Linked DNA regions of Azoarcus sp. KH32C. The protein of the gene in region 1 binds, or shares a complex with, the protein of each later gene. Links are inferred from orthologs where the notes say so. Each region holds a gene or a part of one and is shown on either strand. Other genes may lie near its edges.

The links.
Region 2: the proteins of AZKH_RS14065 (region 1) and AZKH_RS04250 are in contact, whole or in part, in a crystal structure (PDB 1YFN), measured with the Escherichia coli proteins. The link is inferred for Azoarcus sp. KH32C from one-to-one orthologs.

What each region holds. Positions count from the first base shown.
Region 1 is NC_020516.1:3,196,069-3,206,709, reverse strand. The notes cover bases 1,531-4,263. They hold AZKH_RS14065 (sigma-E factor negative regulatory protein), read left to right. Parts: upstream 1,531-2,487; coding sequence 2,488-3,039; downstream 3,040-4,263. Other genes in these bases: AZKH_RS14055 (SoxR reducing system RseC family protein), read left to right, coding at 4,004-4,263; AZKH_RS14060 (MucB/RseB C-terminal domain-containing protein), read left to right, coding at 3,036-4,007; rpoE (RNA polymerase sigma factor RpoE), read left to right, coding at 1,879-2,478; nadB (L-aspartate oxidase), read right to left, coding at 1,531-1,658. Outside these bases: AZKH_RS14080 (protein YgfX), read left to right, coding at 1-36; more of nadB, read right to left, coding at 75-1,530; more of AZKH_RS14055, read left to right, coding at 4,264-4,477; AZKH_RS14050 (Do family serine endopeptidase), read left to right, coding at 4,477-5,895; AZKH_RS14045 (glutaredoxin family protein), read left to right, coding at 5,892-6,158; lepA (translation elongation factor 4), read left to right, coding at 6,213-8,009; lepB (signal peptidase I), read left to right, coding at 8,054-8,842; AZKH_RS14030 (DUF4845 domain-containing protein), read left to right, coding at 8,854-9,219; rnc (ribonuclease III), read left to right, coding at 9,221-9,898; GTPase Era, read left to right, coding at 9,895-10,641. UniProt on the Escherichia coli protein: An anti-sigma factor for extracytoplasmic function (ECF) sigma factor sigma-E (RpoE). ECF sigma factors are held in an inactive form by an anti-sigma factor until released by regulated intramembrane proteolysis (RIP).
Region 2 is NC_020516.1:927,367-944,108, reverse strand. What follows is about bases 6,598-9,477. They hold AZKH_RS04250 (ClpXP protease specificity-enhancing factor), read right to left. Parts: upstream 8,327-9,477; coding sequence 7,868-8,326; downstream 6,598-7,867. Other genes in these bases: AZKH_RS04240 (cytochrome c1), read right to left, coding at 9,066-9,477; AZKH_RS04245 (glutathione S-transferase N-terminal domain-containing protein), read right to left, coding at 8,373-8,972; AZKH_RS04255 (glycosyltransferase), read left to right, coding at 6,656-7,852. Also shown: putA (trifunctional transcriptional regulator/proline dehydrogenase/L-glutamate gamma-semialdehyde dehydrogenase), read right to left, coding at 1-3,170; AZKH_RS04270 (winged helix-turn-helix transcriptional regulator), read left to right, coding at 3,359-3,838; AZKH_RS04265 (class 1 fructose-bisphosphatase), read right to left, coding at 4,101-5,108; AZKH_RS04260 (D-amino acid dehydrogenase), read left to right, coding at 5,311-6,570; more of AZKH_RS04240, read right to left, coding at 9,478-9,818; AZKH_RS04235 (cytochrome bc complex cytochrome b subunit), read right to left, coding at 9,815-11,083; petA (ubiquinol-cytochrome c reductase iron-sulfur subunit), read right to left, coding at 11,087-11,680; recombination mediator RecR, read right to left, coding at 11,867-12,463; AZKH_RS04220 (YbaB/EbfC family nucleoid-associated protein), read right to left, coding at 12,468-12,791; dnaX (DNA polymerase III subunit gamma/tau), read right to left, coding at 12,816-14,780; AZKH_RS04210 (patatin-like phospholipase family protein), read right to left, coding at 14,852-16,742. UniProt on the Escherichia coli protein: Enhances recognition of ssrA-tagged proteins by the ClpX-ClpP protease; the ssrA degradation tag (AANDENYALAA) is added trans-translationally to proteins that are stalled on the ribosome, freeing the ribosome and targeting stalled peptides for degradation.

The DNA.
Region 1 (10,641 bases):
ACGGATGTCGTGGAAGAGGGAGAGGAAAGAGGCTGAGCCAGAATGCCCGGGGCCTTCGCCGCGGGCTGTGCTGATCAGTCCTTACCCGGCCGCAAGACCGTATCCTTGGGATTGGGGAGCGTGTCGGGAAAGTCGCGTGAAAAATGAAGGCCGCGGCTTTCCTTGCGGCGCAATGCGCAGCGCACGATCAGGTCCGCAGTCACGACGAGATTGCGTAGTTCGATCAGGTCGTTGCTGACACGGAAGTTCGAATAGAACTCGTCAATCTCGCGGGCGAGGAGGCGAATGCGGTGCTGCGCGCGCTGTAGTCGCTTGGTCGTACGAACGATACCGACATAGTCCCACATGAAGCGGCGCAGTTCGGCCCAGTTGTGCGAGATCACCACCTCTTCGTCAGCATCCGTCACCCGGCTTTCATCCCAGCCAGGCAGCGACGGCAGCGATTGGCGCGGGCGGGCGAGAATGTCGCGGGCCGCGGCTTCGCCGAACACCAGACACTCCAGCAGCGAATTGCTCGCCAACCGGTTCGCTCCGTGGAGGCCCGTGCACGCCGACTCGCCGACAGAGTACAGGTCGCCGACGTCGGTTCGTGCCGCCAGGTCGGTGACGATGCCGCCGCAGGTATAGTGAGCCGCCGGAACGACAGGGATGCCTTCACGGGTGATGTCGATACCGAGTTCGAGGCATCGTGCGTGAATATTCGGAAAATGGCTGCGCAGCCAATCGGCGGGCTTGTGGCTGATATCGAGAAACACGCAGTCGAGGCCATGTTTCTTCATTTCGAAGTCGATTGCCCGTGCCACCACGTCGCGCGGCGCCAACTCGGCGCGTTCGTCGTGGTCGGGCATGAAACGCGTTCCGTCGGGCAGCTTCAGCAGACCGCCTTCGCCTCGCACGGCTTCCGAAATCAGGAAGGACTTGGCTCGCGGGTGGTAGAGGCAGGTCGGGTGGAACTGGATGAATTCCATGTTTGCGACGCGGCAGCCCGCACGCCAGGCCATTGCAATCCCGTCGCCGGTCGCCACGTCCGGGTTCGTGGTGTACAAGTAGACCTTGCCGGCCCCTCCTGTCGCGAGCACCGTGCTGCGAGCGCCGATCGTGACGACCCGATCATTTGCGATGTCGAAGACGTATGCGCCAAGGCAGCCTTCAGTCGGAAGGCCGATCTTGCTTCCGAGAATCAGATCGACGGCAATGTGATTTTCGAGAATTTCAATGTTCGGATGCGAGCAGACCTGTTCGCTCAGCGTTTCCTGGACGGCGGCTCCCGTCGCGTCAGCGGCGTGGATGATCCGGCGATGCGAATGACCGCCCTCACGCGTGAGATGGTAGCCGATCGTGGATTCGTCTTCCCGGGTGAAAGGCACTCCTCTTCCGATCAGCCACTCGATCGCCTGTTTGCCATGCTCGACGACGAAGCGGGTCGCGTTGGCGTCGCACAGTCCCGCCCCGGCCGTGAAGGTGTCTTGAATGTGAGCGGCGATGCTGTCCGTGTTGTCGAGCACGGCCGCAATGCCGCCTTGCGCCCACGCGCTGGCACTGTCGGCCAGCGAGCGTTTGGTGACAATCCCGATTCGCAGATGATCCGCAAGTCTGAGGGCGAGTGACTGGCCAGCGGTGCCGCTGCCGATGATGAGTACGTCGTATTGTTTTGACAAGATCGCGAAAACCAAAGGACGGGCGCGCGGCAATATAGCACGTCTGGGCGCGTCTTCCGCAGATCGCGAACGGTCGTGTGGCGCACCGAGTGCAAGACCACACCAACGTATGAACTATTTGAAACGGTCCGTGTCTGTTGGATAACTCCGGCTTTGCCGTACTCATAGGGGGTCGCTATACTGGCGCGGATTTTGCCCAACGTAGGGAAACGGCCCGCTCATGAGCGATCGCGAGATAGATCAGCAACTTGTCGAACGCGTACAGCGCGGCGACAAGCAGGCGTTTGGCTTGCTGGTTGCGAAGTACCAGCGGAAGCTGCACAGACTGCTTTCGCGGCTGATCCGCGATTCCGCCGAAGTGGAGGATGTGGCCCAAGAGACGTTCATCAAGGCCTATCGGGCCTTGGGGTCGTTTCGGGGAGATAGCGCTTTTTACACTTGGCTTTATCGGATCGGAATCAACACGGCAAAAAACTATCTGGTGTCACAGGGCCGGCGTGCCCCGACGTCCACCGGTTTCGACTCTGAGGAGGCTGAAACCTTCGAGGAAGGCGATCAGTTGCGGGATATCAACACGCCCGAACGATTGCTGATGACGCAGCAGATAGCCGATACGGTGAACAAGGCGATGGAGGCGTTGCCGGAGGAGTTGCGGACCGCGATCATGCTCAGGGAGCTCGAAGGCCTGAGCTACGAGGAGATTGCTAGCATCATGGATTGTCCGATCGGGACGGTGCGTTCGCGGATCTTTCGGGCACGCGAAGCAATTGCTGAAAAGCTGAGGCCGCTGCTGGACACGGCTCCTGACAAACGTTGGTAGGTGGTATTCATGAAGGACAAACTGTCGGCATTTCTTGACGGCGAACTGGATGATCAGTGCGTACGTACAGTTCTCGAGGAGGTCCGGTGCGAGCCGATTCTGCGCAACGAGTGGGAGACGTATTGTCTGATAGGCGATGCGCTGCGCGGCGACGAATGCGTGGCGCATGACTTCGTTGATCGGGTGATGGCGGAAATCGATACGGCGCCGACATTGCTGGCGCCTGTCATGAAACGCGCGGAATCCGGCACATCCGGGGTCTGGCGTTCGCTGATGCCCTTGGCGGCTTCGGTGATGGGCGTTGCGGCGGTTGGCTGGGTGGCTCATGCACTGTATGCCGAGCCTACCGGCGTGAGTCACGTAGCTGAGGTTTCGCCGCGACTGCAGCTGGTCGAATCCCAGGTGTCAGGTGTGCGTCCTGTCTCGGTCACGTCTTCCGCGATCGATCCGCATCAAGAATACGTTTTTGCTCATCAATCGATGACCGGAGGCGGGCCGATCTCCGGAGCTATCCAACACGTCAGGTCGATATCCGAAGTCAGTCAGGACGGCGCCCGATGAAGTGGCTTCTCGTCGTGCTGGGGTTCTGCTTCACGCTTGTTGAACCGCAGGCGATGGCGCAGACCCCGGGAGATGCGCTCTCCTGGCTCGGGCGCATGGCCGCCGCCGGCCAGCGCCTCAATTACTCGGGCACTTTTATCTACCAATCCGGCAAGAGCTTCGAGACTTCGCGCGTGGTCCATATGATGGATGCGGCCGGTGAGCATGAACGCCTCGAGGTGCTCGACGGAAGTCCGCGGGAGGTGGTCAGGAGCAGCAGCGAGGTTCGCTGCATATTGCCTGACCAGCGGACAGTGATTATCGACCGAGCGGGGGGGCGGCGGGCTTTCCCTGCGCGGCTGCCGTCGTCCTTCGCGGGGATTGCCGAGAATTACCGGATCCGGAAAGGGGAGGTCGGGCGAATTGCGGGAATGGAGGCGCAGCAGATCATCCTGGAGCCGAAGGACGAATATCGATTCGGCTACCAGTTGTGGGCCGAAATGCAGTCAGGGCTTCTACTGAAGTCGCGTACGCTGGACGATCGTGGCGAGATTATCGAACAGTTCGCATTCAGCGACGTGAAGATCGGCGGCGACATCGCGATGGAGGCCGTGCGGCCCCGTCTCGCGCGCGACGGGGACTGGAAGGTTGTCCATGCGAATGGTGTCGAGATTCGTCGCGAGGACAGCGGGTGGGGCGTGCAGGCACCGATCGCCGGCTTCTCGTTGATGTCGATAGTGCGCAGGCCCCTGGGGCGTGATCATGGCGACGCCCTGCATCTCGTCTATAGCGACGGTCTTGCAGCGATCTCGGTTTTTATCGAGCCCGCCAACCAGGCGAGTGGACGATTGGCGGCGGGCCAGTTGTCGAGCGGCGCTATCAACATTTACAAGCGGATGGTCGGTCCTCATCTAGTCACCGCTCTCGGCGAGGTTCCCTTGCGAACCGTCCAGCGGCTCGCCGACGCGATGGAACCCGTAGCGCGATGATTCAGATCGCCGCCGTGGTCGAATGTGTCGACGGAGACGATGCTTGGGTGAGGGTGCGCAATCGAACGGGTGGCTGCGGTCGCTGCGATGAACCAGGGGGATGTCGATCGTCGGGACTGGTCTATCCTTTTAAAGCGAGAACTGATCTGTTTCGGATGCGCAATGGAGTGGGAGCCAAGGTCGGAGAAACGGTCAATCTCCGGGTGGATGCGCGCGCGCCCTTGCGCGGCGCCCTGTTGGGATATGGCGTTGCGGTGGTGTTTCTACTTGTCGGTGCGGCCCTTGGAACCTTGTTCTCCCCCGCGGGGAGTGAAGATCTCAGCGCACTGATTGGGGCGATGACCGGATTGGTGTCGGCATTCGGGCTGAGTCGCTGGCTGATGCAGCGGCCGGATGTGTGGGGGGGGCTCGGTGTCGAGATGACGACGGCGAGTGAATGCGCAGAAGAGCAGCGGAGCAGGTTCGGATGATGGTTTTTGGTTGGGTTCGGCGAGTGTTCTTGGTCTCGCTGTTGGCTCTGGTGCCCGTCGCGCACGGCGCGGGTGGTGCCGCGGTACTACCCGATTTTACTCAGCTCGTGCAGCGGCACGGGGCGGCGGTGGTGAATATCAGTGCGGCACAGTCCGGGAAGTCGGGGGCGCAAACGTTTCCGGGATTGGATCATGACGATCCGATGTTCGACTTCTTTCGTCGGTTTATCCCCAAGAAGCCCGGTCATCCTCGATCCGACCCTGACAATCGCTCCCTTGGCTCCGGCTTCATTGTCAGCGGGGACGGCTATATTCTGACGAACGCCCATGTCGTCGAGGATGCGGACGAGATTCTTGTGCGCTTGGTGGATAAGCGCGAGTTCAGGGCGCGCGTTATCGGCGCCGACGCGCGGAGTGACGTCGCCTTGATCAAGATCGAAGCGAGCGACCTGCCGCGACTGACTATCGGCGATCCCGCCAAGTTGCAGGTCGGCGAATGGGTTGTCGCGATCGGGTCGCCTTTCGGCTTCGACCATTCCGTCACGGCGGGCATCGTCAGTGCAAAGGGGCGTAGCCTTCCCGATGAAAATTTCGTCTCGTTCATCCAGACTGATGTAGCCATCAATCCCGGAAATTCCGGCGGTCCGCTTTTCAATCTGAAGGGCGAGGTGGTCGGGATCAATTCCCAGATATTCAGTCAGACGGGCGGCTTCATGGGGCTGTCGTTTGCGATTCCGATCGATCTTGCCATGGATGTGCAGGCGCAGTTGCGGGCTTCCGGCCGGGTTCAGCGGGGCAGGATCGGTATCGCGATTCAGGAAGTGACACGTTCGCTTGCTGACAGCTTCAGCCTGCCGCGCCCGGAGGGCGCGCTGGTCAGTGCGGTCGAGCAGAATGGACCGGCAGCGAAGGCCGGTATCGAGCAGGGCGATGTGATCGTCCGTTTCGGCGGCAAGGCGGTCGAGAATTCCAGTGACTTGCCGAGAATCGTGTCCGCGAGCCGTCCCGGTGCATCGGCAATGCTGAGCCTTTATCGTGGAGGCTCCTTGCGTGAGATGCAGGTTGTCGTCGGCGAGTGGCAGGATGATGCGGCGCGGCGCGCGCGACGTGCCGAGCGGGCTTCGCCGGCCCCGAACAAGCTCGGACTTGCCCTGGCTGTCCCGAATGCGACCCAACGTCGCGAGCGTAACGCCGATCATGGTCTGTTGGTCGAGCGAGTCCAGGGCGCGGCGGCGCGTGCCGATCTCCAGGTCGGCGATCTGATCCTTGCGATGGTGGTCGGTGGGCGGCAGATTCCGCTGAAGACGCTCGAAACGTACAACCGGCAGGTGTCCGATCTGAAGGATGGCCAGACTGTGACCTTGCTGGTGCAGCGTAGCGAAGGGGCAAGCTATGTTAGTTTGCGGGCGGGCGAATGACTGTCGTTCGCGAATTCACGGTGATGAGCCGCGAGTGGTGTCATCTTTGTCATGATCTAGTGGATAAGCTGAAACCGCTCGCCGCAGAGCTGGGGTGGTCGGTGCGGACTCTGGACGTCGATGCCGATCCGGAGCTGGAGGCTCGCTGGGACGAGTTGGTGCCGGTAGTGGTGGCAGGCGACAAGGTTCTTTGTCATTACCACCTGGACGAAGCGGCCATTCGTGCCTATTGCCGCGGATTTCCGCTAGAATCCGCCGCTTAGCTGATTCAATCGATCCATTCAAGGTGCCGTATGGCACCTTTCTTTTGTTGTCGCATGCAACATATTCGAAATTTCTCCATCATTGCCCACATCGATCATGGCAAGTCCACCTTGGCGGACCGGCTGATCCAGTATTGTGGGGGCCTGTCCGAGCGTGAAATGGAAGAGCAGGTGCTCGACTCCATGGACTTGGAGCGGGAGCGCGGCATCACCATCAAGGCTCAGACTGCTGCCCTGCAATATCGGGCGAAGGATGGGCAAGTCTATAACTTGAACCTGATCGACACTCCGGGACACGTCGACTTCTCGTACGAAGTCAGCCGTTCGCTGTCCGCATGCGAAGGAGCCCTGCTCGTCGTCGACGCGTCGCAAGGGGTTGAGGCGCAGACCGTAGCGAACTGCTATACGGCGATCGAGCAGAACGTCGAAGTCGTTCCCGTTCTGAACAAGATCGATCTGCCGGCCGCGGATCCCGACAATGCGCGCACGGAAATCGAGGACGTGATCGGTGTCGATGCGTCCGATGCGGTGCTGTGCTCGGCGAAGACCGGACTCGGCATCGAGGAGGTGCTCGAGACGGTCGTGCGGCGCGTTCCGGCGCCGAAGGGCGATCCCAATGCGCCGCTCAAAGCGCTGATCATCGACTCCTGGTTCGACAACTACGTCGGCGTGGTCATGCTGGTGCGTGTGGTCGACGGCGTGCTGCGTCCGAGGGACCGCATCCAGTTGATGGCGACCGGCGCGCAATACCTGTGCGATCAGGTGGGAGTATTCACTCCGCGCTCGCTGTCGCGGGAAGAGCTTTCTGCGGGGCAGGTTGGTTTCATCATCGCCGGCATCAAGGAACTGCAGGCGGCGAAGGTCGGCGACACGGTGACTTCTGCCGCGCGCCCAGCTGCAGAGCCGCTTCCGGGCTTTAAGGAGATCAAGCCGCAGGTGTTCGCGGGCCTCTATCCAGTGGAGTCGAGCGAATACGATCAGCTTCGCGATTCGCTCGAAAAGTTGCGCCTGAACGACGCGTCGCTGCAGTTCGAACCTGAGGTTTCGCAAGCGCTCGGATTCGGCTTCCGATGCGGCTTCCTCGGTCTGCTCCACATGGATATCGTCCAGGAGCGCCTGGAGCGCGAGTTCGACATGAACCTCATTACGACCGCTCCGACGGTCGTGTACGAGGTGATGATGAATAGCGGCGAAGTCATCCATGTGGAGAATCCGGCAAAGTTGCCGGATGCTTCGAAGATGGCGGAAATCCGGGAGCCGATCATCACGGCGACGATCTTCTTGCCGCAGGATTATGTCGGCCCGGTCATTACGCTCTGCAACCAGAAGCGGGGTGTGCAAGTGGATATGCGCTACCACGGCCGCCAAGTGCAGTTGATCTACGAACTGCCGATGAACGAAGTCGTGATGGACTTCTTTGACAAGCTGAAGTCGGTGTCGCGTGGCTATGCGTCGCTCGATTACGAATTCAAGGAATATCGCGCAGCTGACCTCGTGAAGCTGGATCTGCTGGTCGGCGGCGAAAAGGTCGACGCCCTGTCGGTCATCGTGCACCGTGCATCGGCCCAGTATCGGGGACGCGAGGTTGCTGCGAAGCTCCGCGGCTTGATTCCGAGGCAGATGTTCGACGTGGCGGTCCAGGCTGCGATCGGCTCGCACATCATCGCCCGCGAGACCATCAAGGCCTTGCGCAAGAACGTCCTGGCCAAGTGTTACGGCGGGGACATCACGCGGAAGAAGAAACTCCTGGAAAAGCAAAAGGAAGGCAAGAAGCGAATGAAGCAGGTCGGGAACGTCGAGATTCCGCAGGAGGCATTCCTGTCCGTGTTGCGGGTCGATGACGGCAAGTAGGTGCTCGTGTTCTAAGAAGACGACTGCGTGGATTGGGAGATTTTGTGAATTTTGCGTTGGTATTGTTCCTGCTGCTCGTGGCGACGGGAGCGCTCTGGGCAGTTGACCGTTTCATTGCGCGCAAGCGTCGCGCGCCCGGCAGTCCTTCGCCATGGTGGGTCGAGTATGGTGCCAGTTTCTTCCCGGTCATCCTCATCGTCTTCGGGCTGCGCTCGTTCATCGTCGAGCCGTTCAAGATTCCTTCCGGATCGATGATCCCGACCTTGCTGGTCGGCGATTTCATTCTCGTCAACAAGTGGACCTACGGGATCCGCTTGCCCGTCATCAACAAGAAGGTGCTTTCCGTCAACGACCCGGCTCGTGGCGACGTGATGGTGTTCCGCTACCCCGCCGACCCGTCGATGGACTACATCAAGCGTGTGGTCGGCTTGCCAGGAGATCGCGTCGAGTATATCGACAAGCGCCTGCGCATCAACGGGGAAGTCGTTGCCGTGAGCCCGCAGGACGATTACCTACATCCGGATCGACTCTACTATTCGCCACGCTTCATGGAAAAGCTGGGCGTTGTGGAACATTCGATCCTCAACGAGCGTGAGGCGCCGGCCTACGTTCCCCAAGTGCTCGATTATCCGTTCCGCGAGAACTGCACCTATACTAGCTCGGGCGTTAGCTGCGTGGTTCCCCCGGGACATTATTTCGTCATGGGTGACAACCGCGATTCGAGCAGCGACAGCCGGGTTTGGGGATTCGTGCCCGATGCCAACATTGTCGGCAAGGCATTCTTCATCTGGTTCAATTTCAGTGACATGAAGCGGATCGGCAGTTTCCGGTGAAGGGAGAAGGCATGCGGCTGAAGAAGAAACAACAAGGTTTGAGCCCGGTCGGGGTGTTGATTGTCGGGGCTTTGCTGGCGTCCGTACTGCTGATCGGGTTCCGAACGGTACCCGCGGTCAACGAGTACTTTGCGATTCAGAAGATCATCAAGGTTGTGGCCGGTGAGGGCGACGGCGGTGCATCCATCAACGATTTGCGCCGGAGTTTTGACCGCCGTGCCGGGATCGATGATGTGGTGACGGTGACGGGAACCGATCTGGACATCAGGAAGGACGCCGGAAAGGTCGTGATCGACGTGCAATACGCGCGTAAGGTGCCGATCGTCGCGAATGTCAGCTTGTTGATCGACTTCCACGCGACCTCGCTCGGAAAATAGGGTGAATGGGGATCTAGGGCGCCTTCAGCGTGCCATCGGACACCAGTTTCAGGACTTGGCGCTGCTCCAGCGGGCGCTCACTCACCGTAGCTACGGTCAGCCCAACAACGAGCGTTTCGAGTTTCTAGGGGATAGCGTTCTCAATTGCGTCGTGGCCATTGCGCTGTTCGAACGGTTTGGCGAGCTGCGCGAAGGGGAGTTGTCGCGTCTTCGGGCCTCGCTCGTTTGCCAGGACGGATTGCACCGGATCGCGCGCGAGCTTGACCTCGGCGAGTACCTGCGTCTCGGCGAAGGGGAGTTGAAGAGCGGAGGGCATCGGCGGCCGTCGATCCTCGCGGATGCGCTCGAAGCGGTGTTTGCCGCGGTGTATCTCGACAAGGGTTTCGATGCCGCGAAGGCAGTGATCGATCGCCTCTACGCCCCGGGAATTGCGGAAATCGATCCGCAACGGGCGTCGAAGGATCCGAAGACCGCGCTGCAAGAGTTGCTCCAGGGGCGGAAGCTTCCGGTTCCGACTTATGCGACGGTGAAAGTGCATGGCGAAGCCCACGCGCAGGAATTCGAAGTGGTTTGTCAGGTCAACGCATTGAAACTGCAGACCAGCGGCCGTGGGCCGAGTCGTCGGGCCGCCGAGCAGCAGGCGGCGGAAAGTGCGTTGGCACAATTGAGAAAAGCATGAATCCGGACAATATTTCCCAAAGCGAAGGGTCGTCGAACGGTTTCCGGACTGGCTTCGTGGCGATCGTCGGGCGTCCGAACGTCGGAAAGTCGACGCTTCTTAATCGCCTGATCGGGCAAAAGATCAGCATCGTGTCACGCAAGGCGCAGACGACCCGGCATCGGGTGACGGGGATCCTGACGAACGACGACGCCCAGTTTGTGTTCGTCGACACGCCGGGATTTCAGACGAAACACCGCAACGCCTTGAATCGTTCGATGAACCGGACGGTATCGCAGGTACTGGGTGATGTCGACCTTGTGTTCTTCGTGATCGAGGCTGGGCGTTTTGGCGAGGATGATCGTAAGGTCGTCGATGTTCTGCCACAGGGGGCGAAAGTCGTCCTCGTCATCAACAAGGTGGACCGCCTGGTGGACAAGAGCGCCTTGCTGCCCTTTATTGCACGGATGAACGAGGTGTTCCCGTTTGCGGAGATCGTGCCACTGAGCGCGGAACGCGGCACGAACGTCGATGAGTTGCTGAAGGCGGTCACGCCCCTGCTGCCCGAGGGGCAACCGATGTATGGCGCCGATGAGGTCACTGATCGGAGCGAACGTTTTCTTGCTGCGGAATTTCTGCGAGAGAAGCTGTTTCGGCTCCTCGGCGACGAATTGCCTTACGGTATTGCGGTAGAAATCGAGAAATTCGAGACCGAAGGGAATTTGCGACGCATTTTCGCCGCCGTCGTGGTCGATCGTGCAAGT
Region 2 (16,742 bases), 2.3 Mb from region 1 along the record:
GCGATGTCGTCGCCTTCGACGAGCGCACGGCCCGGACCGTCGATCCACGCGACGAAACGCTCGAACGCATCCGGCGCGCCGCCCGCGGCGAACTCCGCGCCCGGGCTGCGACGCAGCAGGCGATGCAAGTACAGCGGACCGCCCGCCTTCGGGCCGGTGCCCGAACGCCCTTCACCGCCGAAGGGCTGCACGCCGACGACGGCCCCGATGATGTTGCGGTTCACATAGATGTTGCCGACGTGGGCACGCTCGACGATCGCGTTGATCGTCTCGTCGATGCGCGAATGGATGCCGAGCGTCAGGCCGTAGCCGCTCGCGTTGATCTGGTCGACGACCTTCATCAGGTCCTTCGCGCGATAACGCAACACGTGCACCACCGGGCCGAAGACCTCGCGTTCGAGTTGCGCAAGCGAATCGATCTCGATCAGGGTCGGCGGAATGAAAGTCCCGCCGTTGCAGGCCGCGGGCAGCGGCAATTGCACGACCCTCGCGCCGCGCTCGCGCATCGACTCGATGTGGCGCGCAAGCCCTGCCTGCGCCTCGGCGTCGATCACCGGCCCGATGTCCTTGCGTACGTCGGCCGTGTTGCCGAGCGCGAGCTCGTTCGTCGCCCCCTTGATCATCTGGACCACGTGGTCGGCGATGTCCTCCTGCAGGCACAGCACGCGCAGCGCCGAGCAACGCTGGCCGGCCGAATCGAAGCCGGATGCGAGCACGTCGCCGACGACCTGTTCGGGCAGCGCCGTCGAATCGACGATCAGCGCATTCTGGCCACCGGTCTCCGCGATCAGCGGGATGTCACCGCCGCGCTCGGCGAGCGTGCGGTTGATGATCATCGCGACTTCGGTCGAACCCGTGAACATCACGCCACGCACACGGGCGTCCGCCACGAGCGCCGCCCCGACGACCTCGCCGCGTCCCGGCAGCAGCTGCACGACCGCCTCCGGCGCACCCGCCTCGCGGAAGAGCCGCACCGCCCAGGCCGCGATCAGCGGCGTCTGCTCGGCGGGCTTTGCCAGCACCGGGTTGCCGGCGACCACTGCCGCCGCGACCTGACCGGTGAAGATCGCGAGCGGGAAGTTCCACGGGCTGATGCACAGCACCGGCCCCAGCGGGACGTGCTGCGCGTTGTCCAGCGCGCGCGCCTGCTCGGCGTAGTAACGGCAGAAATCGACCGCCTCGCGCAATTCGGCGATCGCATTCGCCCACGACTTGCCCGCTTCGCGCACTGCCAGCGCGATCAGCGCCAGCCCGTCGCGCTCCATCAGATCGGCGACGCGCTCCAGGCACTCGGCACGCTGCACCGGCGAGCGCAAAGCCCAGGCATAGGCCGCCGCATCGGCCGCGGCGATGGCTGCCTCGACCTCAGGCAATCCGGCCTCGACCACCTCGCCGACCACTTCGTCGAGATTCGCCGGATTGCGCACCGGCTGCGCCACGCCGCCAGCGACCGCTCCACCGGCCAGCATCGGCCCCGCCACGTGGCGCACCGCACGGCTATCCTCCAACGCCGCGGCGATCGCCTCGCGCACCGTCTCGTTCGACAGGTCGTAGCCCTTCGAATTGCGCCGCCCGGCACCGTACAGATCCTTCGGCAGCGGAATGCGCGGATGCGGCGAACCGGCGAGCGAGTCGGCAAGCTCGACCGGGTCCTTGATCAACTCCTCGACCGGCACGTTCTCGTCGACGATCAGGTTCACGAAGCTCGTGTTCGCACCGTTCTCCAGCAGGCGGCGTACCAGGTAGGCGAGCAGCGTCTCGTGGCTGCCGACCGGCGCGTAGATGCGCACCATGCGGCGCAGCACCGGATCACCCGTGATCTGGTCGTACAGCGGCTCGCCCATGCCATGCAGGCACTGGAACTCGTAGTCGCCCGGATGATAGTTGTCCTCGGCCATGTGCATGATCGAGGCCATCGAATGCGCGTTGTGCGTCGCGAACTGCGGGTAGATCACGTCGCGTGCGGCGAGCAACTTCTTGGCGCAGGCGAGGTAGGACACGTCCGTATACACCTTGCGCGAATACACCGGATAGCCTTCCAGCCCGTCGATCTGCGCGCGCTTGATCTCCGCGTCCCAGTAAGCGCCCTTCACGAGGCGCACCATCAGGCGGCGATTGTTCTTGCGCGCGAGATCCACGATCCAATCGAGCACGAAGGGGGCACGCTTCTGGTAAGCCTGCACAACGAAACCGATCCCGTCCCAACCCGCCAGATCCTCATCCTCGACCAGCGCTTCGAGCAGGTCGAGCGAGATGTCCAGACGGTCCGCCTCCTCGGCGTCGATGTTCAGCCCGATGTCGTAGCCGCGTGCGAGCTCGCACAGCGTCTTCAGACGCGGCAGCAGCTCGGCCATCACGCGCTCGCGCTGCGCCCAGTTGTAGCGCGGATGCAGCGCCGACAGCTTCACCGAAATACCGTTGCCGTCCACCACGCCACGCTTCGCCGAGCCGTTGCCGATCGCGTGGATCGCATGCTCGTAGTCGTCGTAATAGCGCTGCGCGTCCGCAGCCGTCATCGCCGCCTCGCCCAACATGTCGAAGGAATAGCGATAGCCGCGCCCCTCGCGCTCGCGGCCGCGCTCCAGCGCCTCCTCAATCGTGCGCCCGGTCACGAACTGCTCGCCCAGCATGCGCATCGCCAGATCCATGCCCTTGCGGATCAGCGGCTCGCCCCCCCGCGTCACGAGCTTCGTCAGCGCGCTCGCGAGACCCTCCTCGCTACGCGTCGCGACCAGCTTGCCGGTGATCAGCAAGCCCCAGGTCGCCGCGTTCACGAACAGCGATGGGCTCTGCCCCAGGTGCGAACCCCAGTCCCCACCCGCCAGCTTGTCGCGGATCAGACGATCGGCCGTCGCCTTGTCCGGCACGCGCAGCAGCGCCTCGGCCAGACACATCAGCGCGACGCCTTCCTGGCTCGACAGCGAGAACTCCTTCATCAGCGCATCGACGCCGCTCGAACGCGCGCGCTTGCCGCGCAGGCCGATGACGAGCTGACGCGCGAGATCATGGATGCGGCGCTGTAGAGGCGCATCGACGCGCGCCGCCTCGATCAGCGGCGGCACACAGTCAGGCTCGGGCGCGCGATACGCGCTGGTGATGTGCTGGCGCAGCTCGGAACGTGGCGCGACGGGAAGGGCTGCGAGGGCAGACGGATTCGATTGGGTTGTCATGAGCGAAAAACTCCGCAAAGGTCTTGGGCAGGGTCTCCACCTGCCGCATCGGGTTCGGCAGGACCGCCCGCCGAAAACCCGATTCTTCACCCAATAGCGTAGTTTATGGCTCCGAAATTCGCCTCCAATAAGACATAATTCCGGCTGAAAGCCTCCCTCGTAGCCATTTTTCCTACCCGCCGACCATCATGGACCGCATCGATCTCAAGATTCTTGCCGAACTCCAGCAAAACGCCCGGATCTCCTTCGTCGAGCTCGCGCGCCGGGTCGGCCTCAGCAAGACCCCGTGCGCCGAGCGCGTGCGACGCCTCGAAGACAGCGGCGTGATCCGCGGCTATTACGCGGCCCTCGACCCGGTCGCCATGGACCGTGGACACGTCGTGATCGTGCAAGTGCTCTTGAGCGGGACCACGGCTCAGGAATTGCGCCTATTCAATGAAGCGGTGCAGCGCATCCCGGAAATCCAGACCTGCCAGATGATCGCAGGCGATTTCGACTACCTGCTGACCGTGCGGACGCGCGACATCCACACCTACCGTAGCGTGCTCGGCGAAAAGATTTCCGAACTGCCGTGCGTCAAGCAGACGCACACGTACGTGGTCATGGAAGTGGTGAAGGACGAAAAGACGATCGATATCAAGACGAACGAGCCGCGGCGGCCCGCCTGAATAGATCAGATAGTCAGAAACCCTACCCCGCCCAACCCGAAGCGGCGGCTGGAGAAGTGCCGCCGAGCTGTCCGAGAGCGCCGCGGCCGGTCGGATCACGGGGGAAACACGGCGACGCATGTCTGAGCCGGCGCAGCCGGCGAGTTTGCGTCGCCGCCCCCGCGATCCGGCCGGACGCGGGGAGCCGAAGGCCGCGAGCGCCTGCCCGGCGGCGCTTCTCCCGCCGCCGCTTCAGGCACCCACGTCAAAAAGACAGAAAAGTTCAGCCTTCCAAGTGATACTTGGTCACGCGCTCGACTTCCGCCGCCGACCCCAGGATCACCGGCACACGCTGATGCAGCCTGGTCGGCTGCACGTCCATGATCCGCTCGCGCCCCGTCGTCGCCGCGCCACCCGCCTGCTCGACGATCATCGCCATCGGATTCGCCTCGTACATCAGGCGCAGCTTGCCACCCTTGTCGCGGCACTTCTCATCCAGCGGATACATGAAGACGCCGCCGCGGGTCAGGATGCGATGCACGTCCGCGACCATCGACGCCACCCAGCGCATGTTGAAATCCTTGCCGCGCGGCCCGGCCTTGCCCGCCTGCAGCTCCGCCACGTAGCGCTGCACCGGCGGTTCCCAGAAACGCGCATTCGACGCATTGATCGCGAACTCCTGCGTCTCGGCGGGCACCGTCATGAACGGATGGGTGTACACGAAGCTCCCCATCTCGCGGTCCAGCGTAAAGCCATGCACCCCGTTGCCCACCGTCAGGATCAGTAGCGTCGACGGCCCGTACAGCGCATACCCCGCCGCCACCTGCTCGCGCCCCGGCTGCAGGAAATCCTGCTCCGTCGGATCGTTCGCGCCGTTGCGCGGGGGATTTCGCAGCACCGAAAAGATCGTCCCGACCGAAATATTGACGTCGATATTGGACGAACCGTCGAGCGGATCGAACAGCAGCAGAAAGCCACCCTTCGGATAATCGAAGGGGATCTGATGCACCTCCTCCACCTCCTCCGACGCCATCGCCGCCAAGTGGCCGCCCCACTCGTTCGCCTGCAGCAGGATCTCGTTCGCGATCACGTCGAGCTTCTTCTGCGCTTCACCCTGCACGTTGTCCGTGCCGGCCTCGCCCAGCACGCCGGCCAGCGCCCCCTTCGACACATTGACGCTGATCGCCTTGACCGCACGGGCCACCACCTCGATCAGCAGACGCAATTCCGGCGTGGTCCGGCCCGCGCGCTGCTGCTCGATCAGAAACTGGGTTAGCGTGACGCGACGCATGAATAAACTCCTTGTTGGTCCGGCGGAGCGGACATCCGATTGTTCCACAGCTCAAGGGGCGGATTATCCCGCGGAAGACGGCCGAGCGCATCAACATCCGCAAACAGTTGCAGCCCCGTTCGTGGACCGGGGCGGTTATGATCAACACCTGCGGGCGAGGCACCGAAGCCTCGCAGCACCGTCCATAATCCGATTGCACCGTATGCATGTCATGGTTCTCGGCGCCGGTATCACCGGCGTCACCACGGCCTGGTTCCTCGCCAAGGCCGGATTCGAAGTCAGCGTGATCGAACGCCAGGGCGAAGCGGCGCTCGAAACCAGCCACGCCAACGGCGGCCAGATCTCGATCAGCCATCCCGAACCCTGGGCCAACCCCTCCGCGCCGATGACCGCGCTGCGCTGGCTCGGACGCGAAGACGCACCGCTGCTGTTCCGGCCCCATGCCGACCTCGAGCAGTGGGCCTGGGCCCTCGCCTTCCTGCGCGAATGCTTGCCGGCGCGGACTCAGCGCAATACCCAAGCCATCGCACGGCTCGCCGTCTATAGCGCCGCGCAACTGCGCGCGCTGCGCGCCGAAACCGGCATCGCGTACGACCACCTCGAACGCGGCATCCTGCACCTCTTCTTCTCGGCCAAGGAATTCGCCCACGGCAGCGCCAAGGCGCCCCAGCTCGAAGCGCTCGGCATCCGGGCCAGAGTCTGCTCGACCGACGAATGCCTCGGCATCGAGCCGGCACTCGCGCATCTGCGTGACCAGCTCGCCGGCGCACTGTACGCGCCGGACGACGAATCCGGCGACGCTTGCCGCTTCACGCAGGCCCTCGCCATACGTGCTGCCGAAGCGGGTGTGCGCTTCCACTACCGGACCACGATCACCCGAATCGCCCAGCAGGGCGGCACCATCGACGGTATCGACGTGCGCGACCGCGATGGCCGCACGGGCATGCTGAAGGCCGACCAGTACGTGGTATGCCTCGGCAGCTACGGCCGGAAACTCGTTTCCCCGTTCGGCGAACACCTGCCGATCTACCCCGTCAAGGGCTACTCCGTCACCGTCCCCGTGCTCGATCCGAGCCGCACCCCGTCGGTCAGTCTCACCGACGAATCCCGCCGCATCGTCTGCTCGCGCCTGGGGGATCGGCTGCGCGTTGCCGGAACGGCCGAACTCAACGGCTTCGATACCGCGATCAATCCCGCCCGTTGCCAGGCCATCCTCGACTGGCTCGAATCCCGATTTCCCGGCGCCACCGACATCGCCGCCGCCCAGCGCTGGACAGGCCTTCGCCCCGCGACCCCATCGAACGTCCCGCTCATCGGGCACGGCGGCCCGTCGAACCTCTGGTACAACACCGGCCACGGCACACTCGGCTGGACGCTTGCCTGCGGCTCGGCGAGCGCACTCGCGGCCCTGATGTGCGGCAATCCGGCGCCGGTTCGCGACTTCCCCTTCCTGCCGCGCTGAGCACTCCGGCCGCCGTCGGCGGCTGCAACGAAACCGTCATCGGACGGGCCTAGGCTGGAGGCTTCCACCCTCGGGACGCCGCCGCATGAACATCCTGATGATTTCGGATGTCTATTTTCCCCGCATCAATGGGGTTAGCACATCGATCCAGACCTTCCGCCGCGCGCTCGCACCGCACGGCATCAAAAGCACCCTGATCGCACCGGCCTATCCGGAGGCCGCGCCGGACGACGACCCGGCGCTGATCCGCATCCCGTCGCGCTATCTCCCGCTCGACCCCGAAGATCGCGTGATGAGCCGCGCCGCGATACGGGCCCTGCTCCCACGCCTGCGCGAAGAGCGATACGACCTCGTGCATGTGCACACGCCCTTCGTCGCACACTACGCCGCGCTCGACCTCGCCCGCGCACTCGATCTGCCCTGCGTGGCGACCTATCACACCTTCTTCGAGGAATACCTCTTCCACTACATCCCTTTCCTGCCCCGAGGCGCGCTGCGCGCCCTCGCACGCAACTTCTCCCGCCACCAATGCAATGCGATGGATGCCGTGATCGTGCCCTCGCAGGCCATGAGCGACACGCTCGCTGCATACGGCGTCAGCCGGCCGCGCCATGTCGTGCCCACCGGCGTTCCGCTCACGGACTACGCGGAAGGCATGGGCGGCGACGCATTTCGCGCCCGGCTTGGGCTCTCGCGCGATTGCCCACTCCTGCTGTACGTCGGCCGCGTCGCCCACGAAAAGAACCTCGGCTTCCTGATCCGCGTGATGGATCGCCTGCGCCGCCAACATCCGTCCGCAATGCTCCTGATCACCGGCGAAGGTCCGGCGCTTCAAGGGCTCAAGGCGATGGTGAGACGCCTCGAACTCGACTCGCACATACGCTTCCTGGGCTATCTCGACCGAAACCGGGAACTGCCTGACTGTTATCGTGCGGCCGATCTCTTCGTCTTTGCGTCACGCACCGAAACACAGGGACTCGTCCTGCTCGAAGCGATGGCTGCGGGAACGCCTGTCGTCGCCCTCGCGGAAATGGGCACCTGCGACATCATCGAACCGCAGCGCGGCACACGCGTCGGCCCAGACAACCCGCAAGCGTACGCCGCGCTCGTCGGAGAATTGCTGGCGAAGGACGAAACCCTGCGTGAGATGGGGGACGCCGCGCGCCTCGAAGCACAACGTTGGGGCGCCGACGAAATGGCGACGCGACTGGCGCGCCTGTATCGGGAGGCGGTGACGGCGGCTGCACGGTCGGCGCAGTCGCCGGCCGTGCAGCATCCGTAAAGGACAGGCAGAAGCCTACTTGACGACCTTCAGGTGGCCGCGACCGAAGCCGGACCCGCCGGGCGCCGGCGAATCCGGACCTGCATCACCGGGGTCGGCGCCAAGCGCATCGCCGTCGACCGAAGTTTCTTCGGCCTCGAACTCGGTCGGGTCCTCTGCCGCGGACTCGATCTCGAACGCCATGCCGTGGCCGTTTTCCCGCGCGTACACCGCCAGCACGTTCGCGATCGGCAGCGACAGCGCATGCGCGACGCCGCCGAAACGCGCCTGGAAGGTGATCAGCTCGTTGCCCATCACCAGGTGATTGGTCGCATCGGGCGACAGGTTCAGGACGATCTGGCCGTCACGGGCATAGCCGGGAGGCACGACGGTACGCTCGTCGACCTGCACCGCGACATAGGGCGTATAGCCCTGGTCGAGGCACCAATCGAAGATCGCGCGCACCAGATAGGGTTTTGTGGATACCTTGCTCATCGGGAACCATCGCTTGGCCGCACCCGTCGCCGGGCGCAGCCCCGCATCAGCGGCGCATGACCTTTTCGGAGGGAGTCAGGGCGTCGATGAAGCCCTGACGGCTGAAAATACGTTCCGCGTACTTCATCAGGTTCGCGGCGGCCTTCGGCAGCTCGATGCCGTAGTGCTCCAGGCGCCACAGCAGCGGCGCGATCGCCACATCGAGCATCGAGAAGTCGTCGCCAAGCATGAACTTCTGCTTGGTGAAGATCGGCGAGAGCTGGACCAGCTGGTCGCGCACGTGAGCGCGGCTCTTGTCGACGACGCCCTTCTGGTTCTTCTCGAGCACCTCGATGTGCGAGAACAGCTCGTGCTCGAAGGTGTGCAGCAGCTGGCGGGCACGCGCGCGCATGATCGGGTCGGGCGGCATCAGCTGCGGATGCGGAAAGCGCTCGTCGATGTACTCGTTGATGATGTTGGACTCGTACAGCACGAGGTCGCGATCGACCAGCACCGGCACGCGGTTGTACGGATTGATGACGGCGATATCTTCGGGCTTGTTGTAGAGATCGACATCGATCACCTCGAAGTCCATCCCCTTTTCGTAGAGCACGATCCGGCAGCGATGACTGAACGGATCGGTCGTGCCGGAATATAGGTTCATCATGGTCTTGCAGCTCCCGATACAAAAACAAAGCGCACCACGCGGTGTCGCGTGGTGCGTCAGAGGTCAAAGCAGCGAATTAGTTCGCGCCGACGCTCAGTGGATGTCCTTCCAGTAGTTCTTCTTCAGCGCGAAGCTCAGGCCGAAGAGACCCGCCAGGAAGATCAGCACGATCACGCCGATCGACTTACGCTTCTCGGCAACCGGTTCGCCCATCCAGACGAGGAAGGAGACCAGGTCGGCGACGGTCTTGTCGTACTCCTGGACCGACAGCTTGCCCGGCTTGGCCAGTTCGAGCTCGATCGACTTCACGCCTTCGTGCTCCGAAACCTTGGCGACCTGCTCACCCTGCAGTTCCCACAGGATGTGCGGCATGCCGACGTTCGGGAACACGACGTTGTTCCAGCCGGTCGGACGAGCCGGATCGCGGTAGAACTCGCGCAGGTAGGTGTACAGCCAGTCGGCACCGCTGCCGAATTCCGAAGCGCGCTGACGCGCGATCAGGGTCAGGTCGGGCGGGGTCGCGCCGAACCAGGCCTTCTGATCCTTCGGGTTGGCCGAGATCTTCATCAGGTCGCCGACACGCTCGCCCGTGAACATCAGGTTGTCGCGGATCTCCTGCTCGGACAGCCCGATCTGGGTCAGCGAGTTGTAGCGCATGAAGCTCGCGCTGTGGCAGTTCATGCAGTAGTTGATGAAGGTCTTGGCACCCGCTTGCAGCGAGGCCGGATCCTTGCTCACCGGCGCCTTGTCCAGGTGCAGCGTGCCACCCGAGGCCAGCGCCAGTGCCGGCGCGAACAGCGCGGCAGCGGCCAGACGCTTCAGAGTCTTGATCACACGATTACTCATTTGAAAGTCACCCTATCCGGTTCGGGTTGGCACTTGTCCAGTTTGCTGTACCACGGCATCAGCAGGAAGAAGCCGAAGTAGATCACCGAGCAGATCTGCGCGACGATCGTACGGCCGGGGGTCGGGGGCAGCACGCCAAGGTAGCCCAGCGTGAAGAACGCGACCAGGAACACCGCCAGGATGCCCTTGAAGAGACCGCCCTTGTAGCGGATCGACTTGACCGGGCTGCGGTCGAGCCACGGCAGGAAGGCGATCACGACCACCGCCGCGCCCATGCCGACCACGCCCCAGAACTTGGCGTCGATGCCGAACAGCGGGTAGGTGATGGCGCGCAGCACCGAGTAGAACGGCGTGAAGTACCAGACCGGCGCGATGTGCGGCGGGGTCTTCAGCGGGTCGGCCGGGATGAAGTTGTTGTACTCGAGGAAGTAGCCGCCGCCTTCAGGCGCGAAGAACACGATCGCCGAGAAGAAGATCAGGAAGCCGACCACGCCGACGATGTCCTTCACCGTGTAGTACGGGTGGAAGGGGATGCCATCGAGCGGAATGCCGTTCGCGTCCTTCTTCTTCTTGATCTCGACGCCATCCGGGTTGTTCGAGCCGACTTCGTGCAGCGCGACGATGTGCGCGAGCACCAGGCCGATCAGCACCAGCGGCACGGCAATGACGTGGAAGGAGAAGAAGCGGTTCAGCGTCGCATCCGACACGACGAAGTCGCCGCGGATCACGAGCGACAGGTCCGGACCGATGACCGGGATCGCCGAGAACAGGTTAACGATGACCTGTGCGCCCCAGAACGACATCTGGCCCCACGGCAGCAGGTAGCCCATGAAGGCTTCGGCCATCAGCGCGAGGAAGATCAGGGTGCCGAAGATCCAGATCAGTTCGCGCGGCTTGCGGTAGGAACCGTAGAGCAGACCGCGGAACATGTGCAGGTAGACGACGATGAAGAAGGCCGACGCGCCGGTCGAGTGCAGGTAGCGGATCAGCCAGCCGCCCGGGACTTCGCGCATGATGTACTCGACGCTGGCGAAGGCGACGGGGATGCCCGATGCGTTCACGGAGGCGTCCGGCTTGTAGTGCATGACCAGGAAGATGCCGGTCACGATCTGGATCACCAGCACCAGCAACGCCAGCGAGCCGAAGAAGTACCAGAAGTTGAAGTTCTTCGGCGCATAGTACTCGGACAGATGCGCCTTCCAGGTCGACGTCAGCGGGAACCGCTCATCGACCCAGTTCAGCAGTTGTTGTGATTTCGTAGTCATCGCTTAGGCCTTTGAGTCGTCACCGATGAGGATCGTGGTTGCCGTGAGGAACTTGTGCGGCGGCACCTGGAGGTTGTCCGGAGCCGGCATGCTCTTGTAGACGCGACCCGCGAGGTCGAAACGGGAGCCGTGACAGGGGCACAGGAAGCCACCGTGCCAGTCGTCGCCCATGCCGCTTTCGGCACCCATCTTGAACTTCTCGCTCGGCGAGCAGCCCAGGTGGGTGCAGATACCGACGGCGACGAGGTATTCGGGGTTGATCGAACGAGCCTTGTTCTTCGCGTACTCGGGCTGCATGTCCTTGTTGGACTCCGGGTCGCTCACGGCGGCCTCGGTCTGGTCAAGCGTAGCCAGCATCTCGGGGGTCCGGCGCAGAATCCACACCGGCTTGCCACGCCACTCCACCGTCATCATTTCGCCGGGCGCCAGCTTGCTGATATCCGCCTCGACCGGCGCTCCAGCAGCTTTTGCACGCTCGGACGGCGTCAGACTGGCAACAAACGGCACTGCCGTCGCCACCGCAGCCACGCCACCGGCGGCCGACGTCGCGACAAGCAGTTGCCGGCGGCCACTGTCCATCTTCTGATCCACGCTCATGAGCCTCATCCCTGAAAAAGAAACCCGTTTCCGGATACAAAAAAACCGCGGAAGTCTAGCAAGAAACCCGCAACATAAAAAGGGCGGGATCATTAAACGCCCTTAATTCAGGGCTTTGGCGCACAGGAGATATCAGCCGAAAGCGGTATTCGGCATCATTTTTTGCGCAGCGCAACAGCGCGACTGTTACAAGGCGCGACGCTCCACGAGGGCCTGGGCGATGGTGCCGGCGTCGGTGTGCTCGAGCTCGCCGCCCACGGGCACTCCGCGCGACAAGCGACTGACCTTGATGCCGCGGGCGGCGAGCGCCTCGGCGATCACGTGGGCGGTGGCTTCGCCCTCGTTGGTGAAGTTGGTCGCGAGGATCACTTCACGCACGGCGCTGTCGGTGGCTCGCGCCAGCAGCTTGTCGAGGCGCAGTTCGCGCGGACCGATGCCATCGAGGGGCGACAGGCGCCCCATCAGGACGTAGTAGAGGCCGTTGTAGGCGTGCGTCTGCTCGACCATCGCGAGGTCGGCCGGCATCTCGACGACGCACAGCAGAGACGGGTCGCGCTGCGGACTGGCGCAACGCTGGCACACGGCATCTTCAGTGAAGGTATTGCAACGCTCGCAATGGCGCAGCACTTCGAGCGCGTGGCCCAGCACCTGCGCGAGGCGTTGCGCCCCGCGCTGGTCGCGCTGCAGGAGGTGGTAGGCCATCCGCTGGGCGGATTTGGGCCCCACCCCGGGCAGCACGCGCAAGGCCTCGATCAGTTCGTCGAGGCTGGAAGGAGATGACATCGGATCAGAAGGGCAGCTTCATTCCGGGCGGCAGGTTGAGGCCCGAGGTGAAGCCGGCCATCTTCTCCTGGGTCGTCGTCTCGACGCGGCGCACGGCGTCGTTCACGGCCGCGGCGACGAGGTCCTCGAGCATCTCCTTGTCGTCCATCACGGACGGGTCGATGCTGACACGACGAACGTCGTATTTGCATGTCATTTGCACCTTGACCATGCCGGCGCCCGATTGTCCTTCGACTTCGATGCTGCCGAGCTGGTCCTGCATCTTCTTCATGTTTTCCTGCATCTGCTGGGCCTGCTTCATCAGGCCAGCGATTCCGCCCTTCATCATGGTCAGATCTCCAAAAAAATTGGCTTAGAGAGGTTTGACCGACGCTTCCACGAGGGTTGCATCGAATCGTTCAATCAGTTCGCGTACGAAAGGATCGCGCTCGAGCGCCGCGACCGCCTCGGCGTGGCGCACGCGCCGCTCGGCCTCGTCGCGCTGGGCGGGGGTTTCGCCGGCAATGGCGCCAACCTGCACGCGCAGCTTCAGCGGCTGCCCGCAATGGGCGACGAGGATATCCTGCAGCCGGTCGACGAGGCCGGGGTTCATGCTCAACAGGTGCCGGTGCGCCTCGGAAAGACGCAGCTCGAGCACGCCGTCGACGAATCCCAGCCATTCGCAGTGCTGGGAGAATTCGCGCACCATGCCGCCCAGCCCCAATGCGCGCAGGGTGTCGTGCCATTGCCCGGCCGCGAGGCCCGCCAGGGCGTCGGGACTCGCCGCGCCGGCGGGAGTAGTCCCTTCGCTCGCGGGCGGCGACTCGATCGGAGCCTGCGGAGCGCTCGCCGGAGCAGACTGCGGCGCCGGCTCGATGATCCGTGCAGCCGGGGCGACGGTTTCGGCGACGATGGCCGCCGGAGCAGCGGCAACCGGGGCCGGGCGCGACTGTGCGGCGGCAGCATGGCCGAATTGGGCCTCAGGGGGCAGGTCTTCCCACGGCGGGATCGACGAGGCGGGTTCGCTGCGCGCCTCGGCTCGTCCGGCGGCGGGCGCCGATGGGGCAGACGGGGCCGGCTCGACTTCCGCCCGACGCGGTGCCGGAGCGGCCTCACTGCGATTCTGGGCCGGCGCGGCCGGAACGACAGGCGCGGGCTCGGGGCGTTGAGCCGCGGGTGCAGGACGGGCGGGGACCGGGCCACGGGCTGCGCTCCCGCCACCACCGGCCGCGGCGGGACTTCCCAGCGCCGGGGGCTGTTCGGGGCGGAAGGCATGCAGGCGCAGCAGCGTCATCGTGAAGCCGGCGTACTCGTCAGGCGCGAGCGGCAGCTCGTCGCGGCCGTGAATCGCGATCTGATAGGCGAGCTGCAGGAATTCCGGGTCGAAGGCTTCGGTATAGGGCGCGAGACGCTGGCGTTCGGCATCGTCGCCGATCGCAGCCGGCGCGAATTGCGCGAGGGCGACGCGATTGAACAGCGACGCGAGGGCCTGCAAGGCGGCGTCGAAGGAGAGGCTGCGCGTTTCCATGCGGTCGGCGACCGCGAGCAAGGCGGTGACGTCGCCGGCGGCGAGCGCGTCGAGGACGGCATACAGGTGGTCGTCGCCGACCGTGCCGAGCATGTGCGTGACCTGCTCTTCCTCGACCTTGCCGGAACCGTGGGCGATGGCTTGGTCCAGGAGCGACAGCGCGTCGCGCATCGAGCCGCACGCCGCCTTGGCGAGATGACGCAGCGCCGATGCCTCGAACGGAACGTCTTCGGCCTGGAGGATGCGCGACAGGTGATCGACGATGTGGCCCTGCGGCATCTGCTTGAGGTTGAACTGCAGGCAGCGTGACAGGACGGTGACCGGGATCTTCTGCGGATCGGTCGTCGCGAGGATGAATTTGACGTGCTCGGGCGGCTCTTCGAGGGTCTTCAGCATGGCGTTGAAGGCATGCCCGGTGAGCATATGCACTTCGTCGATCATGTAGACCTTGTAGCGGCCTTGCACCGGCGCGTAGACGGCCTTGTCGAGCAGTGCCGCCATGTCCTCGACGCCGCGGTTCGAGGCCGCGTCCATCTCGACGTAGTCGGGGAAGCGGTCGGCGTCGATGGCGGTGCATGCGGAGCATTTGCCGCAGGGTTCGGCGGTGATGCCGGTCTCGCAGTTGAGCGCCTTGGCGAGGATGCGCGAGATCGTGGTCTTGCCGACCCCGCGAGTCCCGGTGAATAGCCAGGCGTGATGCAGACGGCCCGTCGCAAGCGCATGACTGAGCGCCCGTACGACGTGCTCCTGACCGACCAGCGTGGCAAAGCTCCTGGGCCGCCACTTGCGCGCGAGAACCTGATAACTCATGGCGGGATTCTAGCAGAGCGCCCCCGGCTGCCCGGATGAATTCGTCTGCACCGGTCACTTCGGCCTCGCCGCTATTGTGGCTGACCGATCTGCAGGTAGTAGCGCATCTCACCCAGCTCGGGCAGGTAACTGGCGCCGAGATACAAGGGGCCGAGCACGGTGTCGGCGCCAAGGAAGAGCGACATCGCGCGCCGCCGCCCGGGGTTCGGCGTCAGCGAGGCGCCGTAGTTGCGCACGTCAGCCCATTCGGCGGTCGCACCGGCATAGACGCCGCGACCGACCGAATCCGGCAGGCGGGTGATGAGACGGTAGTAGGCGGCGCTGGCGAGTGCGACCTGGTCGCCGGCGATTTCGCCGTAGCGGTAGCCGGTCAGGCGGAAGGGCCCGCCCAGCTGGGTGCGGCCGACTTCCGGCAGATCACGGTCAGGGCTGCCGGTGAAGAAACCGTGCAGGCGCAGGACGTTGGCGCCGAGAGACATCGCCCCGTCGCCGTCGAGCTCGGTGAAGAGATAGTGGTGATCGTCGCCGAAGGAAGGGTCGTGCAGTTCGCCGCGCAGGCGGGCGGCGTAGCCGTGGCGCGGAAAGAAGGGGCTGTCGAGACGGTCGATGACGGCGCTGACCTGCAGCGAGCCGTCGGCGACAGTGCGCTCGGGATAGAGCACCGGGCCCGAGACGACTTCGGACTTGCGATCGCCGCGCCGCCAGCCGGCCCGCAGCTCGCCCCACATGCCCATCTCGTAGCCGAGATCGAGCCCCAGCACGCCGCCGCGCTCCTTGTTCTCGGAGAGTTTGCGGCCATCGACGAAGATGGGCAGCACGCGGTTGAAAAGTTCAACGGACGGCGCGACGAACCAGCCGCTGTCGAGATCGAGCGGCTGGTAGAGCTCGGAGCGGATGCGGTTCGTGTTGCCGAGCTGCATATCGACATCCCAGCGCGCACCGCGCGTGTTGAGCCAGCGGCGCGAGAAGCCGGCGTAGACGCCGACCGTGGATTCGCCTTCGAAATCGGCTGCGACGCCGCCGCCGAAACGCAACAGGTTCGGGCCGGAGGCCTTTTCGTCGGCTTCGATCTGCACGGTCGCACGCGGCCCATCGCGCAGCACGCTGTAGCGCAGGCGGTCGAAGTCGCCGCGGGAATAGATCTGCCCGATGTCGGTTTCGAGCCTGGAGGTATCCAGCGGCTCGCCGAGTTTCTGCGATAGCGTCGCGCCGAACAGACGCTGAGGCACGACCTTGAGGCCCTCGATCGCGATCGATTCGACCACCGGCGCCGGCTGCTTGCGCCGTTGCTGGCGCTGCGCCTGCCATTTCGCATAGGTTTCGGCATCGACGGAAAAGCGCGCGAGCGACGCGCTTTGTTTCAGCGCGGCGATCGTGCCGTAGGGAACGGTTTCGAGGGCGCGGTCGAAGTCGCGCGAGGTGATGTCGCCGAGTTCGACCTGGATCAGCGCGTCGTCGGGCCCGAGGCGCTCGATCTGCTGCCGCACGTTTTGCTCCAGTGCGAGGTTGATCGCCTGCAGCACGATGTCGGTGGCGGTCAGCAGGCGGTCACGCAATTGCGGCGGCGTACCGAGATTTACGGCGATCACGCGGCCGCCACAGAGGCGGCGCCCGTCGTCGACGGGAAGGTTCATCACGAGCCCGCCATCGACAAGCAGGCGGTCGTCGTTCTCGATCGGCAGGAAGACGCCGGGCACGGCCATGCTGGCGCGCATCGCCCGCCACAGCGGCCCCTTGTCGAGCAGGACTTCGGCGCCGGATTCGAGGTCTGTGGCGACGGCGCGAAAGGGCAGCGACAGCGAGTCGAAGCTGGGCAACACCTCGGCTCCACCGGCGAGGCGGTTGAGGAAGCGGTCCATCGCCTGGCCGGAGATGGCGCTTTGCGGCAGCAGCAGGCGACCGTCGCCGTAGCCCATGACGATAGCCGAGCGGTTGCGGGCGGCGTCCTGCTTGTCGCGGAAG